One region of the Thauera chlorobenzoica genome, then DNA from elsewhere that is predicted to be linked to it. Evidence: predicted binding sites of a transcription regulator. Region 1 holds the regulator's gene; each other region holds the start of a gene.
What was found. The regulator FNR, encoded in region 1, switches genes on or off when oxygen is low (the NO sensors DNR and NnrR bind a similar motif). The targets are predictions, from matches to a motif close to TTGANCTAGNTCAA.

Region 1 (9,722 bases):
CCCGCAACCGCTGCTTCCGCCCCGCATGACCGGCCCGTGTCGGCCGCCTGCCGCCCCGGCAGTCGATGCGAAGGGCGGGGTCAGATCACCCGCGAGTAGCGTGCGCGCTCGCGGTCGGCGCGCAGGTAGCGGTCGAACACCATCGCGATGCCACGCACCAGCAGGCGACCGGCCGGCTGTACGGTGATCCAGTCGCCCTCGATCTTCACCAGCCCGGCCTTTTCCATTTCCTTCAGGTCGGCGAGCTCTTCGGCGAAGTAATCGCGGAAATCGACCAGATGGGCGATCTCGATCGACTGCATCGACAGCTCGAAGTGGCACATCAGCGCCTGGATGATCGAACGCCGCAGCAGATCGTCGGCAGTCAGCTCGATGCCGCGCAGCACCGGCAGCTCGTCGCGGTCGAGGGCGTCGTAATACTCGTCCAGGGTCTTGACGTTCTGCGCATAAACCGGGCCGATCTTGCCGATCGCCGACACCCCGAAGGCGAGCAGATCGCACTCGGCCTGCGTCGAATAGCCCTGGAAGTTGCGGTGCAGGCGGCCCTGGCGCTGGGCCACGGTGAGTTCGTCATCGGGCTTGGCGAAGTGGTCCATGCCGATGTAGACGTAGCCCGCTTCGGTGAGGCGGCGGATGCCCAGCTGCAGCAGCTGCAGCTTGGTGTCGGCGCTGGGCATGTCGCTGGAATGGATGCGGCGCTGCGGCTTGAACAGCCCGGGCAGGTGGGCGTAGCTGTAGAGCGAAATGCGATCGGGCGAGATCTGCAGCACCTGCTCGAGGCTGCGGTTGAAACTGATCACGTTCTGCTTGGGCAGGCCGTAGATCAGGTCCATGCTGACCGACTTGAACCCGGTCTGGCGCGCGGCATCGATGACGAGCTGGGTTTCCTCGAAACTTTGCACACGGTTGACCGCCCGCTGCACATCCTCGGCGAAATCCTGCACGCCGACACTCATGCGGTTGAAGCCGAGCTCGGCGAGCAGCTTGACGGTATCGAAATCGACCTTGCGCGGATCGACTTCGATCGAGTATTCGCCGTTGGGCACCAGGGTGAAATGCTCGCGCACCGAAGCCATCAGCTCGCGCATCTCGTCGTGCGAGAGGAAGGTCGGGGTGCCTCCACCCAGGTGAAGCTGCGTCACCTGCCGGCTGCCCTCAAGGCAGGCAGCCTGCATTTCGATTTCTTTAGCCAGGTATTTCAGATACTTGGCAGAACGACCGTGATCCTTGGTGATGATCTTGTTGCAGGCGCAGTAGTAGCAGATCGTGTTGCAGAACGGGATGTGGAAGTATAATGAAAGCGGTCTGCTTACCCCGCCGATGGCCCGTTTTGCCAGCCAGGCCTTCAGTGCGTCGGCGTTGAAGGCCTCGACGAAGCGGTCCGCTGTCGGGTAAGAGGTATACCGCGGCCCGTTGATATCGAATCTACGGATCAGTTGCGGATCGAAGAGGAGTTCGTTCTGGCTTTTCATGATCTAGCTGCTGCTGTGTGTGACGAACAATGGCAGAACGCCTGATTTTTTTGGTTGACGTGGGTCAACGGGTGTGGAATGCCGGGCGCCCGGGGTCTCCATCGGGGTCATTTGTCGGGGAGGCCGGATTATCGTGCAGATGAGGGCGACAGTGCCAATTACCGTAAGCGGACTCAAGTCTGCCTGTTCGCAGTGCAATCTGGTGGAGCTGTGCCTGCCTTTCGGGCTGTCCAACAGCGAGCTGAACCGCCTCGACGAGCTCGTCGGTGCGCGACGCAAGATCAAGCGCCAGCACAACCTTTACCACGCGGGTGACCCGTTCGAGGCGATCTACGCCATCCGTGCCGGCTCGTTCAAGACCGATGTGCTGCTCGAAGACGGCCGCGAGCAGGTCACCGGCTTCCAGATGACCGGCGAGATCCTCGGCCTGGACGGGATCAGCACCGAGGTCCATTCCTGCAATTCGGTCGCGCTCGAAGACAGCGAAGTCTGCGTGATCCCTTACGACAAGCTCGAGCAGATGTCGCACGAGGTCGAAGGGCTGCAGCTGCAGTTCCACAAGGTGATGAGCCGCGAGATCGTGCGCGATCACGGGGTGATGATGCTGCTCGGCTCAATGCGGGCCGAGGAGCGCCTGGCGGCCTTCCTGCTGAACATGTCGCAGCGGTTCACCGCGCGCGGCTTCTCCGCCCAGGAGTTCAACCTGCGCATGACGCGGGAAGAGATCGGCTCCTACCTCGGTCTGAAACTGGAAACGGTGTCGCGCGCGTTCTCGCGTTTCCAGGACGAAGGCCTGATCGCCGTGCAGCAAAAGCACGTCCGCCTGCTCGAGCCGGCACGGCTGAAGAGCCTCATCCAGCACCAGCCAGGCGCGCGCTGAGCGCTGCCGGCGGGGAGGTTTTCCCGCCGCCCGGACTCAGGCGAAGAACCCCGCCATGTTCTTGGTGATGGCGATCGACACGATCCAGGCATACACCAGCAGCGCACCGACGAAGGCGGTGGTCCGCACCGCCGGCGTTCTGCCGCGCTTGAGCGCCACGGTGCCCAGGAGGATGTAGGCGATCAGCCCGAAGACTTTCGCCGTGACCCAGTCGGCCGCAAACGGGTATTGCCCGATCATGATCGCGAGGCTGATCGCACTGAGCAGCAACAGGCTGTCGACAACGTGGGGCAGCACCCGGGTCAATGGCCGCTGAAGCAGCGGGCTGCCGGTAAACATCCACAGCCCGCGGAGCAGAAAGCCCGTTGCGCTGAGTACGACGCAGGTCACATGAAGATGCTTGATTGTGTAGTACATCCGTCCCCTTTCAACGAAAGAAACCCGAGCTCCGGTGCGAGTCCGCGCCCCGGCCTCGATTAAAATTGCGCCTCGATACGGAGAGCCCGCCGATGCCCCCCCATGCCCCGCTCGACATACCCGCCCTGCTCAGACGCATCCCGCTGTTCAGCGAACTGTCCGACACCGACATCGAGCGCGTTTCGCGCTACACCCGCGAACGCCACGTCTCGCGCGGCGAAGTGCTGTTTCAGCGCGGAGACCAGCCGCACGGCTTCTACTTCGTGGTGTCGGGCCAGGTCAAGCTGGCCTTCTCGTCGTCCCAAGGGACCGAGAAGGTCGTCGAAATCATCGGCCCGATGCAAAGTTTCGGCGAGGCGGTGATGTTCATGAACCACCCCTACCCGGTGTTTTCCGAAGCCCTTGCCGATACCGTGCTGGTGCATGTCAGCCAGGCGGTGGTCAGCGAGATGATCGAACAGGATGCGACCTTTGCCAGCAAGCTCCTTGCCGGCCTGTCGATCCGGCTCCACGGCCTGATCCAGGACGTCGAAACCTATTCGCTGCGCTCGAGCATGCAGCGCGTGATCGGCTATCTGCTCCAGGTCGCCGACAGTGACGAACCCTGCGAAATTTCGCTGCCGACGAGCAAGCAGGTGATTGCGTCCCGCCTCAACCTCACCCCTGAAACCCTGTCGCGTATCTTTCACGACCTCAGCGAAGTCGGCCTGATCAGTGTGCAGGGCAAGCGCATCACCTTGCACGACCCTGCCCGCCTGGCGCGTTACAACGCCTGAGCGCGAAACCTCACCCACCGGCCGGCGCTGCGCCCGGCTTCTTGCCGCGCGCGCGTGCAGGAGCGACGGCGACTCCCCCGCTTCCACGCTGCGCCCGCTGCAGTACCCTTCATCGCTCATCGCGGCGCCCCCTCCACCCGGTGAGGCGATCAACCCAGAAGGTAGGGGACGAGCGGCTCGGCCACCGTGAGGGCGGGCCAGCCAAGCTCGTGTTCGGCAGCGACGGCGAACGCCGCCGCCGCTTCGGCCTCGCCATGCACGATGAAAGTCCTGCGCGGCGCCGCCTCAAAATGGCGCAACCAGTTCAGCAGCGCAGGCTGGTCGGCGTGCGCCGACAGACCGCCGATGGTGTGGATGCGCGCCTGCACCGTGATGCGCTCGCCGAACAGGCTGACCTGGCGTGCGCCATCGACCAGACGCCGCCCCAAGGTGCCCGCCGCCTGGAAGCCGGTGATGACAATCGCGCATTCGCGGCGGCCGAGGTTGTAGCGCAGATGGTGCCTGATGCGCCCGGCGTCGCACATCCCGCTGGCCGAGATGATCACCAGCCCGCCACCGACGCTGTTGAGTGCCATCGACTCCTCGACGTCCTGGACGAAACGCAGCCGGAAGCGGTCCGTGTTGCGCTGTGTCCAGGCGTACAACTCGCGAGTCTCGTCGTCCCACAGGTCGGCATGACGAACCGTCAACTGGGTCGCCGCGGCGGCCATCGGCGAGTCGACCACGACATCGAGCCGCTCGATGCGCCCCGAGCGCACGAGTTCGGCAAGCACGAACAGCATTTCCTGGGTGCGGCCGACGGCAAAGGCCGGGATGATGACATTGCCGCCAGCCTGCTGCAGGGTATGGCGCAAAATGGCGGCGAGTTCGACGCATGTAGCATCGAAGGAGCGGTGGGCGCGATTTCCGTAGGTGGACTCGATGCACAGGTAGTCGGCGCGGCGAATCGGGGTCGGGTCGTGGAGCACCGGACGCATCGGCTGGCCGAGGTCGCCGGACACGACCAGGCTGCGGGTATGCCCCCCGACGTCGATCTCGATCTCGATCACGGCGGAGCCCAGGATATGCCCGGCATCGCGAAAACGGCAGCGCACCCCTGGCCCCGGCTCGTACGGCGTATCGTAGGAAACCGCACGCAAGCGCCCCAGGCTGCTCCGCGCCTGCTCCACGGTATACAGTGGGGTCGGCTCCACCCTGCGTCGGGCCTTGCGCGCACGGGCGTTGCGCAAGGCCCATTCGGCCTCTTTTTCCTGGATGTGGGCCGAGTCCATCAGCATGACGCCGAGCAGATCGACAGTGGCCGCGGTAGCGTAGATGCAGCGCTTGTAGCCGAGCGCCACCAGCCGGGGTACCAGCCCGCTGTGATCGAGGTGGGCGTGGGTGAGGAGGACGAAATCGATCCCTCGCAGGTCGAAATCGAGGGCTTGCCGATTCTTGCGATCGGCCTCGCGCCCGCCCTGGAACAGACCGCAATCGACGAGGAAGCTCCCGCCCTCATGGTCTACCCGCAGGCAGGAACCGGTGACCTCGCCGGCTGCCCCATAAAAAGTGAGTTTCATGTCCGCACCTCTGTTGGAAGGGACTGTGCGGCAGTCGATCGTATGCGTGTTTGATCCTCGTCAATCATTGCAAACCGCTGCCCGTCGCTATAATCGAAGCACCAACAACCCAATGGGACGCCTCGCCATGTTCAAGCATATCCTCGTACCGACGGATGGATCCGCCCTCTCCGAAGCCACGGCCGCTCGCGCCGTATCCTTCGCCAAGGAGGCGGGAGCGAGAATCACCTTCTTTTACGCGCAGCCCGACTTTCCGATGCCGATCTACGGCGAAGGTGCCCTGATCGATCCCACCACTCCGGAGCAGTTCGCCAAGTCGGCCGCCGCCGAAGCGGAGGGCATCCTCTCGAAGGCAAAACAGGCGGCCGATGCCGCAGGCGTCTCGGCCGACACCGACACCCTGGTCAATGAAGTCCCTTACGAGGCCATCATCGACGCCGCGGACCGCCACGGCTGCGACCTGATCTTCATGGCCTCGCACGGGCGCCGCGGCATCGCCGGCCTGCTGCTCGGCAGCGAAACGCAGAAAGTGCTCACCCACAGCAAGACCCCGGTTCTGGTCTGCCGCTGACCAGCCGGCACCCACAGCGCAGGGCGGAATGGCTCCGGCACGGGGCGATTCCGCCCTGTTTTCGATGCCGGCGGGCTATCGTTTGCGGTTGATCTGGCGCGCAGAGCGCTGCAGGAAGACCGTGCCCAGGCTCGAGGCCGCGCAGACCAGCCAGAAGCAGAAGAAGGCGATCGAATAGGTCGCGACCGGCCCGAAGTCGACGGGTTCGCCGAACAGGTAAAGCGTGCGGGGATCGATCACGAGAAAAAAAACCGCTTCAGCGATGGCCGCAACCAGGAATGAGGGCCACAGCACCTGTATCCACTTTTGCATCGGACCTCCCTCTCGTCGTTTGCGTCATCCCGGCGTGCTCGCACCGCGGAAGTCACGCATCCGGAGCAATCGTGATTGCCGACTCGGTCGGCAGGTAGGCCGATCCGCTCATGCGCCAGTGCTGCGCCTCGTCTTCGATCACGAACAGCCAGCGTCCCGTGGCCAGGGTTTTCAACCCGGTTTCGAACACGCCCGCTGTTCCACTGAGGACATGCGACTGATCCTGCCCCCCGCGCGTCGGATGGACGATGGTCAGGACGATCCGCTGCGGCACATCGGCGGGAAGTGCCGCGCCCATTTCGATGCGGATCGATTCGCTGCGTACCTGCAGGGCGGCGATCAGGCCAAGCTCGCGGGCGCGCTCGACCCGCTCGATGGTGTGCACAATGGCCCGCCCTTCCTTGTAGTAGTCGTCCACCACCATGCCATCGAAGGTCTTCGCCGCGATCACGAAGGTGATCACGCCGGCGATCACCGCGATCGCGGGAAAGGCGATCAGGAACCACGGCCAGCCCTGGCGGTACCAGGGCGGAGGAGTCTTTTGAGTCAAGGTCGTATTCATCTCAACGCGGAATCAGGAAGGTCGTTCGTTCTTCGAGGCTCAGTCCCGGATCGTCCTCGGCGGTAATGCGGAAGGCGACGGGATTGGCGCCGGGCTGGCCGGCATCGTAGGGCACGAGCACCTGTACGGTGAGCGCGCCGGTCGCCGCCGGTGCGACCTCGACCCGTTCTCCGCTGCCGATCCGCGCGCCGGGCAGGCCGGACACTTCGAGGTGGAAGGTACGCGGCGCCTCGGTCATGTTCATCACCTGAAAACGATAGACGTTCTCGATCAAGCCGCCTTCGATCTCGCGCCCGAGCGAGGCGCGGTCGCGGATGATGTCCACGCGCAAGGGATCGCGCACCGCCAGTCCCCAGACGAAGGCGACGCAGAGCAGCGCGAGGATGACGCCGTAAATCAGGGTCCGCGGGCGAAACACGTGAGCGGCGATTTCCTTGCGCCCCCAGTGCTTTTTGACGGCGTTTTCGGTCGAGTAACGGATCAGGCCGCGCGGGTAGTTCATCCTGTCCATGACCTGGTCGCAGGCGTCGATGCACGCCGCACAGCCGATGCATTCGTACTGGAGGCCGTTGCGGATGTCGATCCCGGTCGGGCAGACCTGGACGCAGATGCCGCAGTCGATGCAGTCGCCCTTGCCCACCGCCTTCGGATCGATGCCTTTCCTGCGCGCCCCGCGCGGCTCGCCGCGCTCCTCGTCGTAGGTGATGACGAGCGTGTCGGGGTCGAACATCACCGCCTGGAAGCGCGCATAGGGGCACATGTAGGTGCACACCTGTTCGCGCATCACCCCAGCGAACAGGTAGGTGAACGCCGCATAGAACAGGATCCAGAACAGTTCCCAGGGGCCGAAGCCGAACACGGGAATGGAACGGAGCAATTCCTCCAGCGGCGAAAAATAGGCGACGAAGGTGAACCCGGTCCACAGCGAGAACAGCCCCCAGACCAGGAACTTGCCCCCGCGGCGCAGCGCCTTGGGTGCGCTCATCTCGGCCTGGTCGAGCTTTTGACGGCGGATGTGGTCGCCTTCGATCTTCTGCTCGATCCACATGAATATTTCGGTGTATACCGTCTGCGGACAGGCATAGCCACACCACAACCGGCCGGCGATCGCGGTGAAGAAGAACAGGGCATAGGCTGAAATGATCAGCAGGACCGCGAGGAAGAACACGTCCTGCGGCCAGAACACCCAGCCGAAGAGGTAGAACTTGCGTTCGGCGAGATGGAACAGCACGGCCTGCCGGTCGTTCCATGACAACCAGGGCAGGCCATAGAAGACGAGCTGAGTGAGCCATACCATCACCCAGCGCCAGTTGGCGAACACGCCGCTGACGGTGCGCACGTAGAGCTTCTTGCGCGCCTCGTAAAGGGTGTCTTGGGGAGAAGAACTCGTTTGCGCTGGCTGTCGGGATGGGCCGCTCATGGTCGCCTTGCCGGTGGATGCTTGTTGTTATTGTATGAATAGCCCGGGAAGGCCCCCTCCTCCCGGGATGTAAGCACGTTTATTGCTTGAATCGGCGCCTCATTTCTTGCCGAGGCTCAGCACATACGCTGCCAGCATGTGCACCTTGTCCTCGCCGAGAAATTCTCCAAAAGCCGGCATCTTGTTGCTGCGGCCATGGGTCACCGTTTCGATGATGGTGGCCTCGGTCGAACCGTACAGCCAGGACTTGTTGGTCAGGTTCGGCGCCCCCATCAGCGGATTGCCGGTGGCGTCGGCGCCGTGGCAGGCGACGCAGTTGGTCGCGAACACATCCTTCCCGCGCTGGGCGCGCAAGGAGTCGTGGGCGAGACCGGACAGGGAACGGACGTAGTTGGCGACGTCCTTCACCCCTTCGGCGCCCAGCGTCGGCCCGAACGGCGGCATCACCCCCATGCGCCCGCCGAGGATGGTGGTGCGGATGGTTTCGGGCTCGCCGCCCCACAGCCATTCATTGTCGGTCAGGTTGGGGAAGCTCTTCGCACCCTGCGCGGCGGAGCCGTGGCACTGCGCGCAGTAGGTCAGGAACAGGCGCTGCCCGGTCGCGTTGGCCTCGGGGTCGGCCGCGACCGCGGCGAGATCCATCTGCCGGTACTTCGCGAACACCGGCCCGAAGCGCTCGTCGGCGGCCTTCATTTCGGTCGCGTACTGCGCCCATTGCCCACGATGCTGGTTGCGGTCCCCGAACCCGGGATAGATCGCCAGATAGACGATGGCAAATGCGATCGTGATCCAGAACAGGTACATCCACCAGCGCGGCAGCGGATTGTTGTACTCGGCCAGGGTCTCGTCCCACACGTGCCCGTGCAGTTCCGCCGCGCCTTCCTTGCGCCGGGTCATGTTGGACGCCAGCACGAACACGCAGAACAGGATGGACAGGGTCACGAGGACCATCACATACGCGTTCCAGAAACCGCTGATGAAGTCAGCCATTTGCTTTTCCCTCTTTGTCTTGCCGGCCGCCGATGGCCGGCACGTCGTCATCGCTCAGGGGCAGGCGCGCCGCCTCGTCGAAGCCCGCCTTGGCCTGCCTGCTGTAAGCCCAGGCGCAGATGCCCAGAAAGCACAGCAGGCCCACCACCGTGAGCAGACTCCGGAAGTCGTTGATATCCACGGCGCGCTCCCTCAGCGTACGTTCTGGAGCGCGGTCCCCAGCCCCTGGAGGTAGGCCACCACCGCATCGAGCTCGGTCTTGCCCTCGAGCGCGGCCGGCGCGGCGGCGATTTCCTCCTCGCTGTACTTGTGCAGTCCGACCTTGTTCAGCGCGCGCATCTTCGCCTGGATGTCATCGGCCTCAACCGGACGATCGAGCCAGGGGAAGGCCGGCATGTTCGACTCGGGCACGACGTCGCGCGGATTGAGCAGATGCACGCGCTGCCATTCGTCCGAATAACGGCCGCCGACACGGGCGAGATCCGGCCCGGTGCGCTTCGAGCCCCACTGGAACGGATGGTCGTAGATGTATTCACCGGCCACCGAGTAGTGGCCGTAACGCTCGGTTTCGGCGCGGAACGGGCGGATCATCTGCGAATGGCAGTTGTAGCAGCCTTCGCGGACATAGATGTCGCGTCCGACCAGGCGCACCGGATCGTAAGGCTTGACATCGAGCTGCGTGCCCCCGGGACCGATCGCCGAAGTGGTCGAGTGCTGGAAGAACAACGGCACGATTTCCACCAGGCCACCCACGCTGACGGTG
Region 2 (9,722 bases), 1.0 Mb from region 1:
CCTGCGACCCGGTCGGCGGGCTGGTGCAGGTGCCCTGCATCGAGCGCAACGCGATGGCTTCGATCAAGGCGATCAACGCCGCCCAGCTCGCCCTGCGCGGCGACGGCGCGCACACGGTGTCGCTCGACCAGGTGATTCGCACCATGCGCGACACCGGCCGCGACATGCTCGACAAGTACAAGGAAACCTCGCGCGGCGGCCTCGCGGTCAGCTTCCCGGAGTGCTGAGCGCGGCCTGATGGAACACGACCCCCCACCGATTCAGCGCAGCCGCTTCACCTCGGCCCGTGCGCGGCGCATCTCCGCCGCGCCGGGACGACCCCCGCCCCGGCATCCCTGACCACAACGTCATCCACGAGGAGACCCCCCGATGACCACCGCCACCCCCACGGTTTTCCAGCGCGTGCTGCGCATGAGCCTCATCTCCCAGATCGCCATCGGTCTGGTCCTCGGCGTCGCCCTGGCGCTGATTGCGCCCGGCGCGACCGAGTCGGTCGCCCTGCTTGGCGATCTCTTCATCGCCGCGCTGAAGGCGGTGGCGCCGATCCTGGTGTTCGTGCTGGTGGCGGCGGCGATCGCCAACCACAAGCACGGCCAGCCCACCCACATCCGCCCGGTGCTGGTCCTCTACCTGCTCGGCACCTTCGCCGCCGCGCTGGTCGCGGTGCTCGCCAGCTTCGCCTTTCCCACCACGCTGGTGCTCGACGCGCCGGCGGCCTCCGGCACCCCGCCGGGCGGCATCCTGATCGTGCTCAAAAACCTGTTGCTGAGCGCGGTCTCGAATCCGGTCAAGGCGCTGATGGAAGCCAACTTCATCGGCATCCTGGCGTGGGCGATCGGGCTGGGCATCGCGCTGCGCCACGCCGGTGAAGGTACGCGCAAGGTCCTCAACGACCTCGCCGGTGCGGTGTCGCAGATCGTGCATGTGGTGATCCGCTTCGCCCCGCTCGGCATCTTCGGCCTGGTCGCTGCGACCCTGGGCGAAGCCGGCCTCGATGCGCTGCTCGGCTATGGGCAGCTGCTGCTGATGATCGTCGGCTGCATGCTCTTCGTCGCGCTGGTGGTCAATCCGCTGTTCGTGTTCTGGAAGCTGCGCACCAATCCCTATCCGCTGGTGTTTGCCTGCCTGCGCGAGAGCGGCGTCACCGCCTTCTTCACCCGCAGCTCGGCGGCCAACATCCCGATCAACCTCGAGCTGTGCCGTCGTCTGGGCCTGCACGAGGACACCTACGCGATCTCGATCCCGCTCGGTGCCACCATCAACATGGCCGGCGCCGCGATCACGATCTCGGTGATGACGCTGGCCGCCGCCCACACCCTCGGCATCCCGGTCGACTTCCCCACCGCGCTGCTGCTGTGCATCGTGTCCTCGCTCGCCGCCGCCGGTGTGTCGGGCGTGGCCGGAGGTTCGCTGCTGTTGATCCCGATGGCGACCGCGCTGTTCGGCATCGAGGCCGACGTGGCGATGCAGGTGGTGGCGATCGGCTTCGTCATCAGCGTGGTGCAGGACTCGGCCGAGACCGCGCTCAACTCCTCGACCGACGTGCTGTTCACCGCCGCCGCCAGTGCCGCGGCGACCGGCGAGGCGCTGAACCTGGATCGTGCCTGAGCCCTCATGCAAGCGAGTCAACACTTCGCCAGCGGCAACTACGCCGGTGCCTGCCGGAGGCGCTGGCGGCCTGAACCGCCGCCACTCCTGCGGCGCAGCGCTTAGAAGCGGTAGCCGAGACCGACCATGAACACCCACGGGGCGACATCGACATCGACCGCGACCTTGTCGGTGCCGAGCCTGGCGGTGGCAGTGGTGTCGATGTCCACGTACCACAGCGCGGCGTTGACCATCACCCGGTCGGTGATCATGTAGTCGGTGCCGAGCTGCAGCGACAGACCCCAGGACGCGTCCAGTTCCAGGCTGGAAAAGCCGTTGGCGTGCTGTGCGCGGCTGAAGTCTTCGTCGAAAAACCGGGTGTAGTTGATCCCGGCGCCGATGTAGGGCTGCCACTTCGAGTCCGGCGCCAGCGGGAAATACTGCAGCGACAGGGTCGGCGGCAGATGCCTGAACTCGGCCAGCCTGCCGTCGATGCCGGGGGCGATGCCGGAGACCTTGACCTGGTGCTTGAATGGGGTGGCCGCGAGCAGCTCGATGCCGACGTGATCGGTCAGCATGTAGCTCAGGGTCAGGCCGAGCTGGGTGTTGTTGTCGATCGTCGCCTTGCTGCCGGGCACCGCACTGGCGTTGACCTGGACGGCAGAGCTGTCGTCCTGCGGGGCGACCACCGCGGCGCCGGTGCGCACGATGAAATCGCCTTCCTGGTACGCCATCGCGAGCGGGCTGGCGAGGGTGAGCGCAAGGGCAGAAGAGAGAAGGGCGCCTGTTTTCATTTCGGACTTCCTGAGCGGGTGAAAAAATTCGGTCCCGCTGATGCTATGACGTCAGGAAAGTCTGGATTTGATCCAAATCAATGTTCAATGGCGTCAAACATTGATCTGGATCAACAAATAAACATTTTGCAGTGCATCATGTTTCGATGTTTTTTGCTGCAATGACTGATTTTTAGTCATGCTGCGACGCAATGTGATGGAAAAACGGGCGAAACCCGGCGGGCCATGAGATGGCCGGCCGGGAGGTGGATACGGGGAATGCGGAGGCGAGCGCGCGATGCAGGGCGCCGTTGCGGCGCCGTGGTGCGTTCAGGCCGGCTCGAAGTGCTCCAGCAGCAGCTGCACGCTGCTGACGCCGTTGTACTCGTTGATGCCGAGCTTGTAGGCGGCGTGGATCTGGGCGGCGGCGCCGTCGGCGTGGTTGAAGCGGATCGCCTCATGGCGGATGCCGTTGCGCGACAGCTCGAGCTTCAGGTGACGGTTCTTGAGCAGGCGCTGGCGCTCGACGCGGAAAACATCGTCGAACAGTGGGGCAGGGAAGTCCTGGCCCCAGATTTCCGCTTCCAGCATGCGCACCGCATCGAGGGCGAAATAGCCGGACTCGAGGTTGCCGTCGGTGTCGACGCGGCGCTGCAGGTCGGCGGGGGCGATCAGCTCGCCGACGACCTCCTCGAAGGCGGCGTCGAAGTTCGCCAGCTCGCTCTCGCGGATGCTCAGTCCGGCGGCCATGGCGTGGCCACCGAAACGCAGGATGAGGTCGGGGTGGCGCTTGGTCACCAGGTCGAGCGCGTCGCGCAGGTGGAGGCCGGGAATCGAGCGCCCGGAACCCTTGAGCTCGCCGTCGGCGGCGCGGGCGAAGGCGATCGTCGGCCGGTGCAGGCGTTCCTTGATGCGGCCGGCAACGATGCCGATCACGCCCTGGTGCCAGTCGGGCTCGAACAGCGCGATCGTGGCGCGGCCACCGGCACCCGCATCAGCGTCGAAGCCGGCCAGCCGCGCGAGCGCCTCTTCCTGCATGCCGGCTTCGATCGTGCGGCGCTCGCGGTTGAGGCGGTCGAGCTCCTGGGCGATGTTCATCGCCCGCCCGGGGTCGTCGGTGACCAGGCATTCGATCCCCAGGCTCATGTCCGACAGCCGCCCGGCGGCGTTCAGGCGCGGGCCGATCATGAAGCCGAGGTCGGTCGTGCTGGCGCGCGCCGGGTCGCGCCCGGCGAGCGCGAACAGGGCGCGGATGCCGGGCTGCAGACGGCCGGCGCGCATGCGCGCGAGGCCCTGGGCGACGAGGATGCGGTTGTTGCGGTCGAGCTTGACGACGTCGGCGACAGTGCCGAGCGCGACCAGGTCGAGCAGCGCGGCGAGGTTGGGCTCCTTGCCGCCGGCAAACGCCCCGCGCTCGCGCAGCTCGGCGCGCAGCGCGAGCATGGTGTAGAACATCGCGCCGACGCCGGCCAGCGCCTTGCTCGGGAAGTCGCAGCCGGGCTGGTTCGGATTGACGATGACGTCGGCCTCGGGGAGGACGTCGCCGGGGAGGTGGTGGTCGGTGATCACCGTGGCCATGCCGTGGGCGCGCGCGGCGGCGATGCCTTCGACGCTGGCGATGCCGTTGTCGACGGTGATGAGCACGTCGGGCTCGAGCCGCGCGGCAATCTCCACCATCGCCGGCGTGAGGCCGTAGCCAAGGGTGATGCGGTCGGGCACCAGGTAGTGCACGTCGGCGCCGAAGGCGCGCAGCGCGCGCATGCCCACCGCGCAGGCGGTGGCGCCGTCGCAGTCGTAATCGGCGACGATGACCAGGCGCGCGCCGGCCTCGATGGCGTCGGCGAGCAGCTGCGCCGCTTCGCGGGTGCCTCTGAGGGCCTCGGGCGGCAGCAGGTTCTTCAGCGCGGTGTCGAGTTCGTCGGCGCGGGTGATGCCGCGCGCGGCGTAGAGGCGGGCGAGCAGCGGATGCAGGCCGGCGTCGGCGAGGCGGTCGAAGGCACGCTGTGGCACGGCGCGGGGCTGGATGCGGAGGGTGAGGCTCATCGGGAGGCGGGGGCGGAGGCTGCGCCGGAAAGCGGCGGGTCGGGGAGCGGGGCTAGGGTCTTGAGCAGGGCGCCGAAGGCATGGGGCTTGCACCAGAATTTCCAGCGGTCGCGGGCGCGCACGTCGAGTTCCAGGGTGCCGTGGTCGCCCGGCGCGCTCAGGTGCAGCACATCGATACCGCCACGGCCCAGGGCTGCGGCAAGGGGAGCGAACCAGTCGCGCTCGAGCGTCTCGAGGCCGGCACGCCAGCTGTCGACGTCGCGCTGCTGTGCTGCACGGAGCAAAGTGTCGAGCATCACCAGGGTGCCGCCGCGGAGGGCGGTTTCCAGGCACAGCGGGGCGGGCTTGAGGCCTGCTGCCCGCGCCAGGCCAGCGAACAGCGGCGCGCTCGCCTGCACGCCGGGCAGGGGCGCGCGCGGCTGTGCCGCCAGGGCGCCCGCACCCCACAGCCACAGGCTGTTGACCGCGCGCCGGCCGGTTTCTTCGCGGACGCGGTTGAGCGGATGATTGTGCAGCACGATCTGCGCTTCGTTCATCACGCGCTGCCACTGGCGGGCGTCTTCGCCTTCGGGGAGGAAGTGCTTCACCGGGCGGCCGACGACGTCGTCGAGCGGGTACAGCTTCACCCGCGCCGCTGCGGCCGGGCGCAGGTACCAGCGCGTTGGGGCACAGGCCTCGAAGTGGCCGAGATCGGCGAAGCTGTCGTTGAGTGCGGCGACCAGCTCCGCGGCCTCGGCGGCGTCGAGTTCGTCTTCGGCGAAGCTGTTCAGCAGCAGGTGTTCGCGGGCGAAGGACAGGTTCACCGGATCGGCGCACAGCCACACCGCGTCTGCGTCGGGACGATGGCGAGGATCGACGGCGTGACCGCCGGCTTCGCCCAGGCGGCGCAGCGCGGCCAGTGGCAAGGGCGCGCCGTCTTTGTCCGGGGGCAGGCCGAAGCGGCGTGCGAGCTGGCGCTCGAGCGGCTCGAAGTCGTGCATCCGCCAGCGCCCGAGGCCGAGCAGGCGCTCCAGTCCGGGCAAGGCCAGGCCGCTGGCGGGGCCGACGAGACTGGCGGACGGCCACAACAGGCCGGGAATCAGGAGCTGGATCGGCATTAGGGGAACAGGGTGGGAAGCGGCGCGAGTCTAGCATGCGTGCCTGCCGCGCTGCGGCGAGGCGCCAGGTCCGGGTGCGCGCGCGGGAATGGTGGATTCCGGAGCGAAAGGCCGGGGCTGGCGCAACCGAGTGTCCGCCAGCCTGTCGAAGAAAAACGGGGTTGATCGAGGAGGAAAGGCCATGAGCCCGGAACACCTGTCCGCACTGATCGCCGAGATCGAAGCCGAAACGCCGCTCGATTTCGGTGCCGTGGCGATCGATGCACAGTACGCACGGCGGCTGATGGCCAGCCATTTCTGTGAAATCGATGCGCGCCTGGCGGCCTGCGGCCTGCTCCTCGAGGACCGGCTGGAAATGATGGCGGCGATCGCCGCGCATGCGCTGGTCGAGAACATGCTGCTGCAGCTCGTGCAGCTGCGCACGGTGGCGGCGCTGCACGAACGGAGAAGGGCGCGCGGCGGCGAGCCACGGGGCTCCGGGGCGGCTGGCGGAGACGGGCCGAAGGCGGCGGAGGGGCCGGCGGCGGGGCTCGACGCAGGCGCCGATGCGTCCGTCGATGCCGCGTTCCGGGAGTGGATGCGGCGCCACGGCATCGGCTGATGATGGCCTGGAGAAGAGGGGCGATACATTGGCGGGGGGCGCCGATACAATAGCGGCCACCATGAAATCAAGCTCCTCGGCTTCCTCTCCCGTTCCCGGTTCACCGGCTGCGGTGCAGCTTCCGGGCGACGCCGGCGGCTCGGACGTTCTCGATCTTGCCGTCCCCGGCCACCGTGCCGCGCCCTTCCTGCCCATGTCCCGCGCCGAGATGGACGCGCTCGGCTGGGACGCCTGCGACGTCATCCTGGTCACCGGCGATGCCTATCTCGACCACCCCAGCTTCGGCATGGCCCTGGTCGGGCGCCTGCTTGAGGCCCACGGCTTTCGCGTTGGCATCCTCAGCCAGCCCGACTGGCACTCGGCCGAGCCCTTCCGTGCGCTGGGCAAACCGCGGCTGTATTTCGGCATCACCGCCGGCAACATGGACTCGCTGGTCAACCGCTACACCTCCGACCGCAAGATCCGCTCCGAGGACGCCTATACGCCGAATGCCGAAGCCGGCCGCCGCCCCGACCGCGCCGTCACCGTGTATGCGCAGCGCGCGCGCGAGGCTTTTCCCGAGGCCAACATCGTCATCGGCAGCATCGAGGCCAGCCTGCGCCGCATCGCCCACTACGACTACTGGTCGGACAAGGTGCGGCGTTCGGTGCTGCCCGATTCCAAGGCCGACCTGCTGCTGTTCGGCAACGCCGAGCGCGCCCTGGTGGCGCTCACCCACCGCCTCGCGGCGGGCGAGCCGATCGCGGCGATCCGCGATCTGCGCGGCACCGCCTTCATGGTCAGGCCGGGCTGGCTGCCGGCAGACGAGGATGGCGAGCCCTGGGTCGAGATCGACTCGCTCGCACTCGACAAACCCGGCCGCATCGACGCCCATCCCGATCCCTACGCGATGGAACCGGCGGCGGCCGCGCCCGGGCCCGCCGCCGATGGCGCCCAGCCGGTGCGCGTCGTGCCCGCGGCCGAGCGCATTGCACGACGCCTGGCGGCGCGCCGTGCCCGGCGCGGGCGCACGGTGGTCCGCCTGCCGTCGTATGAGCAGGTGAAGGACGACGCGGTGATGTACGCCCACGCTTCGCGCACCTTCCACCTCGAGTCCAACCCCGGCAATGCGCGCGCGCTGGTGCAGCGCCACGGCGAAGGCCCGGGCGCGCGCGACGTGTGGATCAATCCGCCGCCCGTGCCGCTGACCACGCCAGAGATGGATTTCGTCTACGGCCGCCCCTTCGCGCGCGCGCCGCACCCGTCTTACGGCGCGGCGCGCATCCCGGCCTGGGACATGATCAAGTTCTCGATCAACATCATGCGCGGCTGCTTCGGCGGCTGTACCTTCTGCTCGATCACCGAGCACGAGGGCCGCATCATCCAGAGCCGCTCGCACGAGTCGATCATCCGCGAGATCGAGGAGATCCGCGACAAGTCGCCCGACTTCAAGGGTCACATCACCGACCTCGGCGGGCCCACCGCCAACATGTACCGCATGGCGTGCAAGAGCAAGGCGATCGAGGAGAACTGCCGCCGCCTGTCCTGCGTGTACCCGGGCATCTGCGAGAACCTGAACACCGACCATTCCGCGCTGGTCGAGCTCTACCGCAAGGCGCGCGCGGTGCCCGGGATCAAGCGCATCACCATCGGCTCGGGCCTGCGCTACGACCTCGCGGTGCGCTCGCCCGAATACGTCAGGGAATTGGTCACCCACCACGTCAGCGGCCTCTTGAAGATCGCCCCCGAGCATACCGAGGCGAACACCCTCGCGAAGATGATGAAGCCGGGGATCGGCGCCTACGAGGAGTTCCGCCGGATGTTCGAGAAGTTCTCGGCGCAGGCGGGCAAGAAGCAGCACCTGGTGCCGTACTTCATCGCCGCCCACCCCGGCACCACCGACGAGGACATGCTGAACCTCGCGCTGTGGCTGAAGAAGCACGACTTCCGTCTCGACCAGGTGCAGACCTTCCTGCCCACGCCGATGGCGCTGGCGACGACGATGTACCACTCGCGCAAGAACCCGCTGAAAAAGGTCGCGGCGGATTCGGAGGTCGTGGAAACCGCCCGCGCCGGCAGGATCCGCAAGCTGCACAAGGCCTTCCTGCGCTGGCACGACCCGGAGAACTGGCCGATCCTGCGCGAAGGGCTGCTCAACATGGGGCGCGCCGACCTCATCGGCAACGGCCCGCACTGCCTGATTCCGCGCCAGCCGCCGCCCGCTGCGGCGGTGTCGGGATGCGCCCGCGGGACGCCGCCGGGAGGCAAAAAAGCCTCCACTCCGGCCCGGCCGGTGGACGGCGCCGGGCATCGGACGCCGCGCCAGCCGATGGGGCACGCCGCGGGCGCACGGGCAGCGCCATCCGCCCAGGGGCGGCAACCGGAGGGGCGCGGCGTGCGCAAGCCGGCGCGCGGGCGCTGAACGTTCTGCGCCTGCCGTCCCGCACGGCTTGCCACTTCGTCGTGCTTGAGGCTACGCGCGAAGCAGGGGCATCGGTTCGGTTTGTTATGGATATTAGTTATAATGAAGTTACTGAAATTGTATTTTTGGCGATAAAGAATCGCCCTATGCTCGGCCGACAACAATCCGGAAGCTGGCGTGCAGACGATGCCCCGCTTCCTTCCCCCGACCGTCAGAGGACCTTGCAGCCATGCTGAAAAAAGTCATTCTCCCCCTCGCCTTCGCTGCCACCACCGCCTTTTCCGCCTTCCCGGTACTGGCCACTACCCACTCCCCGGCACCGGCCGCGAGCGCTGCGGCCGCGGTGGCCGCGACCCTGCCGCCGCTGATCGATGCGCAGGCGCTCAAAGCCCAGCTCGGCCGCACCGACCTGCGCATCCTCGACATCCGCGCCGACAAGGACTACGCCGCCGGCCATATCCCGGGCGCGATCAACACCCCCTACGGCAAGTACCGCGGCCCGCAGGACAACCCCGGGCAGCTGCCGGCCGAAGCCGCGCTCACCGAACTGCTGCAGGCTGCCGGCGTCGATGCCGACACCCAGGTGGTGGTGGTCCATGGCGGCGCCAGTCACACCGACTTCGGCGCCGCGGCGCGCGTCTACTGGACGCTGAAGGTCGGTGGCCTGACCCGGCTGTCGATCCTCGACGGCGGCACCAAGGCCTGGCAGGCGGCCGGCGGTGCGCTCGACAGCGCGGCGCCGGCGGTGGCGCGCAGCCGCTTCAACTACCGCTACGACCAGGACCAGATCGTCAGCGGCGAGGAGCTCGCCGCCGCGCTCGAGGCCGACAAAGCCCCGGCGCTGATCGATGCGCGCCCGGCGAAGTTCTACTCCGGCGAGGTGCGCGTCGATGCCGCGGCGCGCTACGGCACCCTGCCCGGTGCGCGTTCGCTGGACAACGCCCAGTTCTTTCCCGAGGGCGGCACCACGCTCAAGCCCGCGGGCGAACTGAAGGCGCTGGTGGCCCAGGCCGGTGCGGCCGATGCCCCGGCGGTGTCGTTCTGCAACACCGGCCACTGGGCGGCGACCAACTGGTTCGTGATGTCCGAGATCGCCGGCAACAAGGAGGTCAAGCTCTACCCCGAGTCAATCGTGGGCTGGAGCAAGAGCCCGCTGCCGATGGAAAATGAGCCCTCGCGCGTGACCGCCCTGATCCAGGACGTCAAGCGCGCGCTGGACA
Region 3 (9,722 bases), 940 kb from region 1:
CCGATGCCGAAGGTGGTGATGTCCTGGTGGCCGCGCTCGACCACCTTGTCGGTCAGTTCGCCGCGCAGCACGTCGATCAGGTGGCCGGCGCCGTAGCGCTGGCCGGTGCGATAGACGCAGCTCAAGGCCTTACGTGCGGCTTCGGTGGCGTCCCAGGTCTGCGGCGGGGAGAGGCAGTTGTCGCAGTTGCCGCAGGGGGCGGAGTCCTCGCCGAAGTAGGCGAGCAGGTGCTGGCGGCGGCAGGTCGTGGCCTCGACCAGGCCGACCAGCACCTCGAGGCGGTTGCGCGCCAGGCGCTTGAATTCCTCGCTCGCCTCCGATTCGTCGATCATCCGCCGCTGCTGGACCACGTCCTGCGCGCCCCACGCCATCCACGCCTGCGCCGCCAGGCCGTCGCGCCCGGCGCGGCCGGTTTCCTGGTAGTAGCCTTCGATCGAGCGCGGCAGGTCGAGATGGGCGACGAAGCGCACGTCGGGCTTGTCGATCCCCATGCCGAAGGCGATCGTCGCCACCATCACCAGGCCGTCCTCGCGCAGGAAGCGCGTCTGGTGCCCGGCGCGCAGCTCCTGCGTCATGCCGGCGTGGTAGGGCAGGGCGTTGACCCCATGCTCGCACAGCCACGCCGCGGTTTCCTCGACCTTGCGCCGCGACAGGCAATAGACGATGCCGGCCTGTCCCGGGCATTCCTCGCGGATGAAGGCGAGCAGCTGGCGGCGCGGGTCGTCCTTGTCGACGATGGTGTAGCGGATGTTCGGGCGGTCGAAGCTGGAGATGAAGCGGCGCGCGTGGGTGAGGTTCAGGCGCCGGGCGATTTCCTCGCGCGTCTGGCGGTCGGCGGTGGCGGTGAGGGCGATGCGCGGAATCGCCGGATAGCGCTCGGGCAGGATCGATAGCTGCAGGTACTCGGGGCGGAAGTCGTGCCCCCACTGCGACACGCAGTGTGCCTCGTCGATCGCGAACAGCGCCAGGCGGCCGGTGTCGCGCAGGTGGTCGAGCTGGTCGAGGAAGCGCGGCGTCATCAGGCGCTCGGGAGCGACGTAGAGGAGGTCGAGCTCGCCCACGTAGGCTGCGCGTTCGACCGCGCGCGCGGTGTCGGCGTCCTGGCTGGAATTGAGGAACGCGGCCCGCACCCCGGCTTCGACCAGCGCGCTGACCTGGTCCTGCATCAGCGCGATCAGCGGCGACACCACGATTGCGGTGCCTTCGCGCAGCAGCGCCGGAATCTGATAGCACAGCGACTTGCCGCCGCCGGTGGGCATCAGCACCAGGGCGTCGCTGCCGGCGGCGACGTGCTCGACGATCGCCTGCTGCTCGCCGCGGAAGGCGGAATAGCCGAAAACGTGGGCGAGGACTTGCTGGGCGCGGCCGCCGGTGGCCGGCGGCGGGGAGGGGGTGTCGGCAAACATGGACCGCATTCTAGCGCTGTCCCGGCGCATCCCGGCCGCTCCCGGGGCCGCCGAATGCGCCCGCCAGCGCCGCAGGAAATGTCATCCGCCTTGCTGACGAAGCATTTCGGCCATTCCCGCTCAGCTCTCGGGGTGCCCATTGCCGTCATCGACGGCGTTTGCCTGTGCCGCCTGCTGCGGGCTCAGGTCGCCGTCGAGCACCGCCAGCATGCGCGCGGCCTTGGCTACCTGCTCGGTGGCGCGCCGCTGCAGGCTGGCCAGGCGCAGCCAGTCCTGCATGGTGGCGATGTCGATGCGGGCGTGCGCGCCGTGCAGCAGCAGCGCTTCCTTGAGCGCCTGGTAGTGCGCTTCGACCTCTTCCAGCAGGACTTCCACCGCGGCGGCGCTGAATTCGCCGCGGCTCGCATCGGCGCTCGCGGCGAGCGCCGCCACCGCCTGGCGGAAGGTGGCGACGGCGGCGTCGAGTGCAGCGCCGGGCGCCGCGCCCAGCGTCGCGCCCAGGCTACCGGCCTGGCGCACGGCGGCGACGGCGCTCTCCTGGTATTGCAGCGTGCGCAGGCTGTGGGCGAGCGCTTCGACCAGCGCCGCGGGCAGGGTCGCGCCGCTGAGCTTGCCGATGTAGGCGGTGATCTCCGGGGCGAGGGCGTCCAGGGTCGATGCCTGGCGCTCGATCCAGGGCGCGTCCGGTGGAACCCGGGCGGCGGCGGTCAGCGCGGTGGTGGTGAAGGACTGGGTACGGCCCAGTTCCTGGCGCAGCGCATGCAGGGCGAGGTCGGGAACGGTCAGCGAAGGCGGGTCGAGGTGGCGGGGGCGGGCGATTTCCTCTTCCTGGCTGCGGAACCGGCGCGACAGCAAGCGCAGCATCGGCGCCGCCAGCGCCACCATCAGCAGCACGCCGAGGAGGTTGAACGCGGTGTGGAACATCGCCACCATCACCGCGGGCGTTGCCGGCTGCTCGAACCATGTGCGCAGCAGCCCGAGCAGGCCGATCAGCAGCGGCAGCATCAGCAGCGCGACGCTGCCGGTGACGAGGTTGAACATGACGTGGGCGGCGGCCAGGCGGCGGGCGCTGGAGGTGGCGCCGATCGCCGACAGGATGGCGGTCGAAGTGGTGCCGATGTTGGTGCCGATCACCATCGCGCAGGCCGCCTCCACCGACATCAGCCCGCCCTGCGCGGCGGTGATGATGAGTGCGATCACCGCGCCCGAGGCCTGCATCAGCACCGTCAGCACGGTGCCGATGGCGACCAGGGTCAGCCAGCCCGCCACCCCCGGCATCACGTAGTCCTGCAGGCTGATGGTTGCGCCGAAGCCGGAGAAGGCGTCCTTGAGCACGTCGATGCCGAGGAACAGCACGCCGAAGCCGGCCAGGGCCTGGCCCAGCGCACGCTGCGCGCGGCCAGCATCAGCACCGCGCCGACGCCGACGAAGGGCAGGGCGAAGGCGTCGATCCTGAAGCTGAAGCCGAGCGCCGCCACCAGCCAGGCGTTCATCGTGGTGCCGACGTTGGAGCCGAAGATCACCCACATCGCGTTCTTCAGCGACAGCAGGCCGGTGTTGACGAAGCCGATGCTGGCGACCGTCACCGCGGTCGATGACTGCACTGCCGCGGTCATCAGCATGCCCGCGGCGAGGCCGCGCGCCGGGGTCGCGGTGCCGCGCTCGAGCAGGGCGGGGAGCGCGCGGCCGGCGGCGAGCTTGAGGCCTTCGGTCAGCATGTGCATGCCGATCAGGAACAGGCCGATGCCCCCGGCGAGGGCGGCGGCGGCGTCGAAGGCGTCGACAGCGGCAAGGGGGAGGGCGGCGGGGTCCAGGGCAAGGCTCCAGGGGTGGCGTGCGACAAGGGTAATCCCGCCGCGGCCGATTGTGGAGCGGGGCGGTGGCGCAGCCGGAAAGACGGATATTGCGGCGCAGCAAACGAACCCATGGGAAAACCCCGAATCGCCCTGCCGAAGCCTTGCGGCTCGAGGCTGCTAGCAGATCGTGCGCTGCACGATATTGACTTTTATCAAAAAACCGTGTTGCGGCGATGTTTTTCGCTATGGCAACATCGTTGGCACCTGCCGAAAACGAAGCGGACTTGGGGGTGATGCCATGACATGTGCAGGCCGCACAGCAGGCTGGATCGCGATCACGGCCGCGACCGCGACACCGGCGCTCGCGCAGGATCTGCCCGCCCGCTACAACATCCCGGCGCCGGTCACGTCGATCGCCGCGCAGATTCACGACCTCCACACCCTGATGCTGGTGATCTGCCTGCTGATCTTCGTCGGCGTGTTCGGCGTGATGTTCTGGGCGGTGTTCCGCCACCGCAAGTCGCGCGGCGCGGTGGCGGCGAATTTCCACGAGAACACCGCGGTCGAGATCGCGTGGACGATCGTGCCGGTGCTGATCCTGCTCGGCATGGCGTGGCCGGCGACCAGGACCGTGATCGAGATGAAGGACACCTCCAACCCCGACCTCACGATCAAGGCCACCGGCTACCAGTGGAAGTGGGGCTACGACTACCTCCAGGGCGAGGGCGAAGGCATCCGCTTTCTTTCCAGCCTGGCTACGCCGCGCGCCCAGATCGAGGGCGCCGCGCCCAAGGGCGAGACCTATCTGCTGGAAGTCGACAACCCGCTGGTGGTGCCGGTCGGGAAGAAGATCCGCGTCCTGCTGACCGCCAACGACGTCATCCATTCGTGGTGGGTGCCGGCCTTCGGCGTCAAGCAGGACGCCATTCCCGGCTTCATCCGCGACACCTGGTTCCGCGCCGAGCGGGAAGGCGTGTTCCGTGGCAACTGTGCCGAGCTGTGCGGACGCGACCACGGCTTCATGCCGGTCGAAGTGCACGTGGTGTCGGCCGAGCGTTACCGCGCCTGGGTGCGGGAGCAGCGCGCCGTGCCGAGCGCGCTGGCGGACGCGGCGCGGGCGCCGCGATGAATCCGTCCCCGCCCGCCCCCGCCGCCATCCGACAGGAGGATTTCCGCATGGCCGCCGCCCCGCACGACCTGCCGCACGCCCCTCACGCCCCTCACGCCCCTCACGCCCCTCACGCCCCTCACGCCCCTCACGCCGGCCCCAGCGGCCTGATGCGCTGGATCACGACGACCAACCACAAGGACATCGGCACGATGTACCTGGTGTTCAGCTTCGTCATGTTCCTCTCCGGCGGGGTGATGGCGCTGACGATCCGCGCCGAGCTGTTCCAGCCCGGGCTGCAGGTGGTGCAGCCGGAGTTCTTCAACCAGCTCACCACCATGCACGGCCTGGTGATGGTGTTCGGCGCGATCATGCCGGCCTTCGTCGGCTTCGCCAACTGGCAGATCCCGCTGATGATCGGCGCCTCCGACATGGCCTTCGCGCGCATGAACAACTGGAGCTTCTGGCTGCTGCCGCCGGCGGCGATCCTGCTGCTCGCGTCCTTCTTCGTCCCCGGCGGCGCCACCGCCGCGGGGTGGACGCTGTACGCGCCGCTGTCGGTGCAGATGGGGATGGGGATGGACCTGGCGATCTTCGCCCTCCACATCCTGGGGGTGAGCTCGATCATGGGCGCGATCAACATCGTCGTCACCGTGCTCAACATGCGCGCCCCCGGGATGACCCTGATGAAAATGCCGCTGTTCTGCTGGACGTGGCTCATCACCGCCTACCTGCTGATCGCGGTGATGCCGGTGCTGGCCGGGGCGGTGACCATGATCCTGACCGACCGCCACTTCGGCACCCACTTCTTCAACGCCGCCGGCGGCGGCGACCCGGTGATGTACCAGCACATCTTCTGGTTCTTCGGCCATCCCGAGGTGTACATCATGATCCTGCCGGCGTTCGGCATCATCAGCCAGATCATCCCCGCCTTCGCGAGGAAGCCGCTGTTCGGCTACGCCTCGATGGTGTACGCCACCGCCTCGATCGCGATCCTGTCGTTCGCGGTGTGGGCCCACCACATGTTCGCCACCGGCATGCCCGCCGCCGGCCAGCTGTTCTTCATGTACGCGACGATGCTGATCGCGGTCCCCACCGGGGTGAAGGTGTTCAACTGGGTGGCGACGATGTGGCGCGGGGCGATGACGTTCGAGACGCCGATGCTGTTCGCCACCGGCTTCATCTTCGTGTTCACGATCGGCGGCTTCACCGGGCTGATCTGCGCCATCGCGCCGATCGACATCCAGGTCCAGGACACCTACTACGTGGTCGCCCACTTCCACTACGTGCTCGTCGCCGGCAGCCTGTTCGCGCTCTTCGCCGGAGCCTACTACTGGCTGCCAAAATGGACCGGCCACATGCCGAATGAAACCCTCGGGCGGTTGCACTTCTGGTGCTCGATGGTGTTCTTCAACATCACCTTCTTCCCGATGCATTTCCTCGGCCTGGCCGGCATGCCGCGGCGCATTCCCGACTACGCGCTGCAGTTCGCCGACTTCAACATGCTGGCCTCGATCGGCGCCTTCGGCTTCGGCCTGTCGCAGCTGATCTTCCTCGCCGTGGTGATCCGCTGCATCCGCGGCGGCGAGCGTGCCGCCGCCCGCGCCTGGGAAGGGGCCGAAGGCCTGGAATGGACGGTGCCCTCGCCCGCCCCCCACCACACCTTCGAGGACGCGCCGCTGGTGCGCTGAAGATCATGCACCCCAGCGACCGCAGGACCGCCAACCGCCGCACCGGGCTGATGCTCGCCGCGGTGGCTGCCGCCTTCTTCGTCCTCGTCATCCTCAAGTACAAGGTCTTCGGCCAATGAACGCCCCCGCCCGCGATCGCCGCGCTGCCGACAACCGCCGCCTGCTGCTGCGCCTGCTGGTGTCGGCGGTGGTGATGTTCGGCTTCGGCTTCGCGCTCGTGCCGTTCTACGAACAGATCTGCGAAGTCACCGGGATCAACAACTTCCTCCGCCCCGAGGCCGAGCAGGGCGCGCGCGCGGCGGCGGGAAATTCCCAGGTCGATGCCGGGCGCCGCATCCTCGTCCAGTTCGACGCCAACCTGCACGACCTGCCGTGGCGCTTCCAGCCATTGCAGCGCTCGATCGAGGTCCATCCGGGGCAGCTGGTGCACGTCGACTACGAAGTGTCGAACCCCGGCGCGGTGGCGGTCACCGGCCAGGCCGTGCCGAGCTACGGCCCGCAGCGGGCGGCGCGCTACTTCAACAAGATGGACTGCTTCTGCTTCACCCAGCAGACCCTGGCGCCGGGCGAAGTGCGGACCATGCCGGTGGTGTTTGTCGTCGATCCGGCGCTGCCGGACGATATCGGGGTGATCACCCTGTCCTATACCTTCTTCATGCTGCAGGGGCGCAGCACCTCCGCCGCGGTGAACGCGCCGGGGGCGACATGAGTGGCGGGGAGGCACCGCCGCCGCGCCGCGCCGGGTTCTGGGCGACGCTGCGTGCGGTGCTGTGGTCCTTCGTCGGCATCCGCAAGCGCCGCGCCTGGCATGAGGACGCAGCGCAGCTCGACCCCAGGGCGGTGGTCGTGGCCGGGGTGCTGGTGGGGCTGGCCTTCGTCCTCGGCCTGGTGGCGATCGTGCAGTGGGTGCTTGCGCGTGCCGGAGCCGCGTAGGCGGCGCGGCGGGGCGGACAGGCTGGCGGGGCCGACAGGGAAACGGGGAACGCAACGGAGAGCAGATCATGAACCAGGCTTCCAGCATGCACTCGGCGGAGCGCTATTTCGTTCCTGCGCCGTCGACCTACCCGATCATCGGCGCGCTCGCGCTGCTGCTGTTCGGCGCCGGTGCGGCGCTGTGGCTGAACCGGGTGGCGTCCGGGCCGTGGCTGTTCTTCGGCGGCGTTGCGGTTCTCGTCTACATGCTGTTCGGCTGGTTCGGGCAGGTCGTGCGCGAATCCGAGTCCGGCCTCTACGGGCGGCGGGTGGGGCGCTCCTTCCGCTGGTCGATGGGCTGGTTCATCTTCTCCGAAGTGATGTTCTTCGCCGCCTTCTTCGGCGCCCTGTTCTACGCCCGCGTGCTCGCCGTGCCCTGGCTCGCCGCGGGTGCCAACGAGGCCCTGCTGTGGCCCGGCTTCACCAGCGCCTGGCCCACCGCCGGGCCGTACACGCCCAGCGGCGCCGACCCGTTCACACCGGTGGGGGCCTGGGGCATTCCCGCGCTCAACACCCTGATCCTGCTCAGCTCGGGCGCCACCCTGACCTGGGCGCACCATGGCCTGCTGCAGGCGCGGCGCGGCCAGCTCAAGCTCGGGCTGGCGCTGACCATCGCCCTCGGCCTGCTGTTCATCGGCCTGCAGGCCTACGAGTACGGCCACGCCTGGCGCGAGCTCGGGCTACGGCTGGACAGCGGCATCTACGGCGCCACCTTCTACCTGCTCACCGGCTTTCACGGTCTGCACGTGACGATCGGCGTGCTGATGCTGATCGTGATGCTGTGTCGCGCATTTGCCGGGCATTTCAGCCCCGCACGCCACTTCGGTTTCGAGGCTGCGGCCTGGTACTGGCATTTCGTCGATGTCGTGTGGCTGATCCTGTTCGTCGTCGTGTATTGGTTGTGAGCGGCTTGTGATCGGGCACCGGGGCACATCGATGTCGACGCCGGGCGTCCGCGGACTGCCGTCCGGGGGCCCGGCGGGACGGCGGGGAGGGAAGAGGGCAGTGGGGCGCGGCATGGGGCGGGCCTGGCTGCGCCACGGCCTTCCCCTGCTGGCGGGCGTGGCGGTGGTCGCGCTCACCGTCGCGCTCGGCAACTGGCAGCTGCGGCGCGCGCAGGACAAGGCCGCGCTGCAGGCCGCGCTCGATGCCGCCGCGCAGGCTCCGCTACGCAGCGCCCCGGCCGACGCGGCGCTCGCCGCCACGCCCGCGGCCCCCGGCCTGCGCCCCGGGCAGCGCCTGCGGCTGGAAGGCGAATGGCTGGCTGCGGCCACCGTCTTCCTCGACAACCGCACCCACCAGGGGCGTGCCGGTTATCACGTGCTGACGCCGCTGCGCCTGGCCGACGGCTCGGGCGTGGTGCTGGTCGATCGCGGCTGGGTGGCGGCCGGAGCCGACCGTGGCGCGCTGCCCGAAGCACCGCTCGCCGCCGGGCGCGCGGTGCTGGAAGGGCGCCTGCACCTGCCCGAGGCTTCGCCTTTCACCCTGGTCCGGGGGGGGACGGAGGTGTACGAACCTGAGGTGGGCGGGCCGGACGCGGGCGGGCGGCGGTGGCAGGTGCTCGACCCGGCGCGGCTCGGCGCCCAGCCCGGGGTTGGTCTGCCGCCGTGCGCCGGCGCCCCGGCGGGGGCGGGATGCGTCGCGCCGTGGATCGTGTTGCAGACTTCGGCCGCGGCCGACGGCCTGGTGCGCGACTGGCCGTTGCCCGCGGCCGGCATCGAACGCCATCGCGGCTACGCCTTCCAGTGGTATGCCCTGGCGGCGCTCGCCGCCGTGCTGACCGCCGGCTACGCCCGGCGCCTGATCTTGTGGAGACGCCATGACCAGCCCGACCCTCCCGCTGCCGGACGCTGAGCCGCTCCGCCCGCTGCCGCCCGCGGCGCGCCGCCGCGCGCGCCGCACGCTGCTGCTGCTCGCCGTGGTCTGCGTGCTGCCGGTGGTGGCGTCCTACCTGATGTTCTACCTGTGGCCGCCGCAGGGGCGGGTGAACCACGGCACCCTGCTCGAACCGGCGCCCCTGCCCGCCACCGTCCTCGACGGCGCCGGCGGGCAGCCGGCGCTGGCGCGGGCCGAACTCGAAGGGCGGTGGACGCTGCTCCTCGCCGCCCCCGCAGCCTGCGACGCCGCCTGCACTCGCGCGCTCTACGTGATGCGCCAGGCGCGCCTCGCCCAGGCCAGGGAGATGGCGCGCGTCGGCCGGGTGTGGCTGATTACCGACGGCGGCGAGCCTGCCGCCGAGGCGCTCTTCAGCGCCGTGTCCGGCACCTCGCCCGGACCTTCGCCCGGCACCGCGTCCGGCACCGCATCCGGGACTTCGCCTGCCGACGGGCTGCGCCTCGCCCGCGCCGATGCCGCCTGGCTGGAGGCGCTGGCACCGGCGGCGCCGGGCACGATCTACCTGGTCGATCCGCGCGGGCAGCGGATGATGCGCTTCGACGACACCTCCGGACGCACCGCTGCGGCGCAGGCGCTGAGCCGCGACCTGCAGCGCCTGCTCAAGTATTCCGCCCTCGGGCGCACCCCGCCGGGAGCGCGGCCGTGAGCGCCGGCGCCGGTTTGCCGCCGTGCCGTGCGCCTGCTGTCGTCCAGCCTCTGGCGCCGCCCCTTGCGCCTGCGCAAGAAGGCGGCGGCGCCTTGGCGCTCTACCGCGGGCTGGTGCTCGCGGCGCTGGTGCTGACCTTGGTCGTCGTCGTCTTCGGCGCCTACGTGCGCCTGGCCGATGCCGGCCTTGGCTGCCCGGACTGGCCGG

Region 2: Tchl_RS11365 (OmpW/AlkL family protein) is a predicted target of FNR. The motif match lies at 2,482-2,495, and genes of this name have one in related genera.
Region 3: coxB (cytochrome c oxidase subunit II) is a predicted target of FNR. The motif match lies at 3,405-3,418, and genes of this name have one in related genera.

What each region holds. Positions count from the first base shown of each region.
Region 1 is NZ_CP018839.1:3,469,714-3,479,435, forward strand. Features, by position in the region: gene hemN (oxygen-independent coproporphyrinogen III oxidase) at 81-1,472, opposite strand; gene fnr (fumarate/nitrate reduction transcriptional regulator Fnr) at 1,612-2,352, shown strand; gene Tchl_RS16195 (SirB2 family protein) at 2,389-2,769, opposite strand; gene Tchl_RS16200 (Crp/Fnr family transcriptional regulator) at 2,862-3,545, shown strand; gene Tchl_RS16205 (MBL fold metallo-hydrolase RNA specificity domain-containing protein) at 3,695-5,104, opposite strand; gene Tchl_RS16210 (universal stress protein) at 5,232-5,675, shown strand; gene Tchl_RS16215 (hypothetical protein) at 5,751-5,987, opposite strand; gene Tchl_RS16220 (FixH family protein) at 6,040-6,549, opposite strand; gene ccoG (cytochrome c oxidase accessory protein CcoG) at 6,551-7,969, opposite strand; gene ccoP (cytochrome-c oxidase, cbb3-type subunit III) at 8,069-8,959, opposite strand; gene Tchl_RS16235 (CcoQ/FixQ family Cbb3-type cytochrome c oxidase assembly chaperone) at 8,952-9,140, opposite strand; gene ccoO (cytochrome-c oxidase, cbb3-type subunit II) at 9,152-9,722, opposite strand, start outside.
Region 2 is NZ_CP018839.1:2,454,853-2,464,574, forward strand. Features, by position in the region: partial or broken gene Tchl_RS11355 (L-serine ammonia-lyase) at 1-227, shown strand, start outside; gene sstT (serine/threonine transporter SstT) at 370-1,608, shown strand; gene Tchl_RS11365 (OmpW/AlkL family protein) at 1,710-2,381, opposite strand; gene recJ (single-stranded-DNA-specific exonuclease RecJ) at 2,691-4,403, opposite strand; gene Tchl_RS11375 (hypothetical protein) at 4,400-5,500, opposite strand; gene Tchl_RS17980 (hypothetical protein) at 5,682-6,101, shown strand; gene Tchl_RS11385 (YgiQ family radical SAM protein) at 6,295-8,502, shown strand; gene Tchl_RS11390 (sulfurtransferase) at 8,732-9,722, shown strand, end outside.
Region 3 is NZ_CP018839.1:671,163-680,884, forward strand. Features, by position in the region: gene recQ (DNA helicase RecQ) at 1-1,406, opposite strand, end outside; gene Tchl_RS03305 (Na/Pi symporter) at 1,527-2,762, opposite strand; gene Tchl_RS18255 (Na/Pi symporter) at 2,684-3,124, opposite strand; gene coxB (cytochrome c oxidase subunit II) at 3,501-4,331, shown strand; gene ctaD (cytochrome c oxidase subunit I) at 4,481-6,001, shown strand; gene Tchl_RS18090 (cytochrome oxidase small assembly protein) at 6,007-6,120, shown strand; gene Tchl_RS03320 (cytochrome c oxidase assembly protein) at 6,117-6,710, shown strand; gene Tchl_RS03325 (DUF2970 domain-containing protein) at 6,707-6,934, shown strand; gene Tchl_RS03330 (cytochrome c oxidase subunit 3) at 7,003-7,878, shown strand; gene Tchl_RS03335 (SURF1 family protein) at 7,991-8,827, shown strand; gene Tchl_RS03340 (hypothetical protein) at 8,793-9,515, shown strand; gene Tchl_RS03345 (COX15/CtaA family protein) at 9,608-9,722, shown strand, end outside.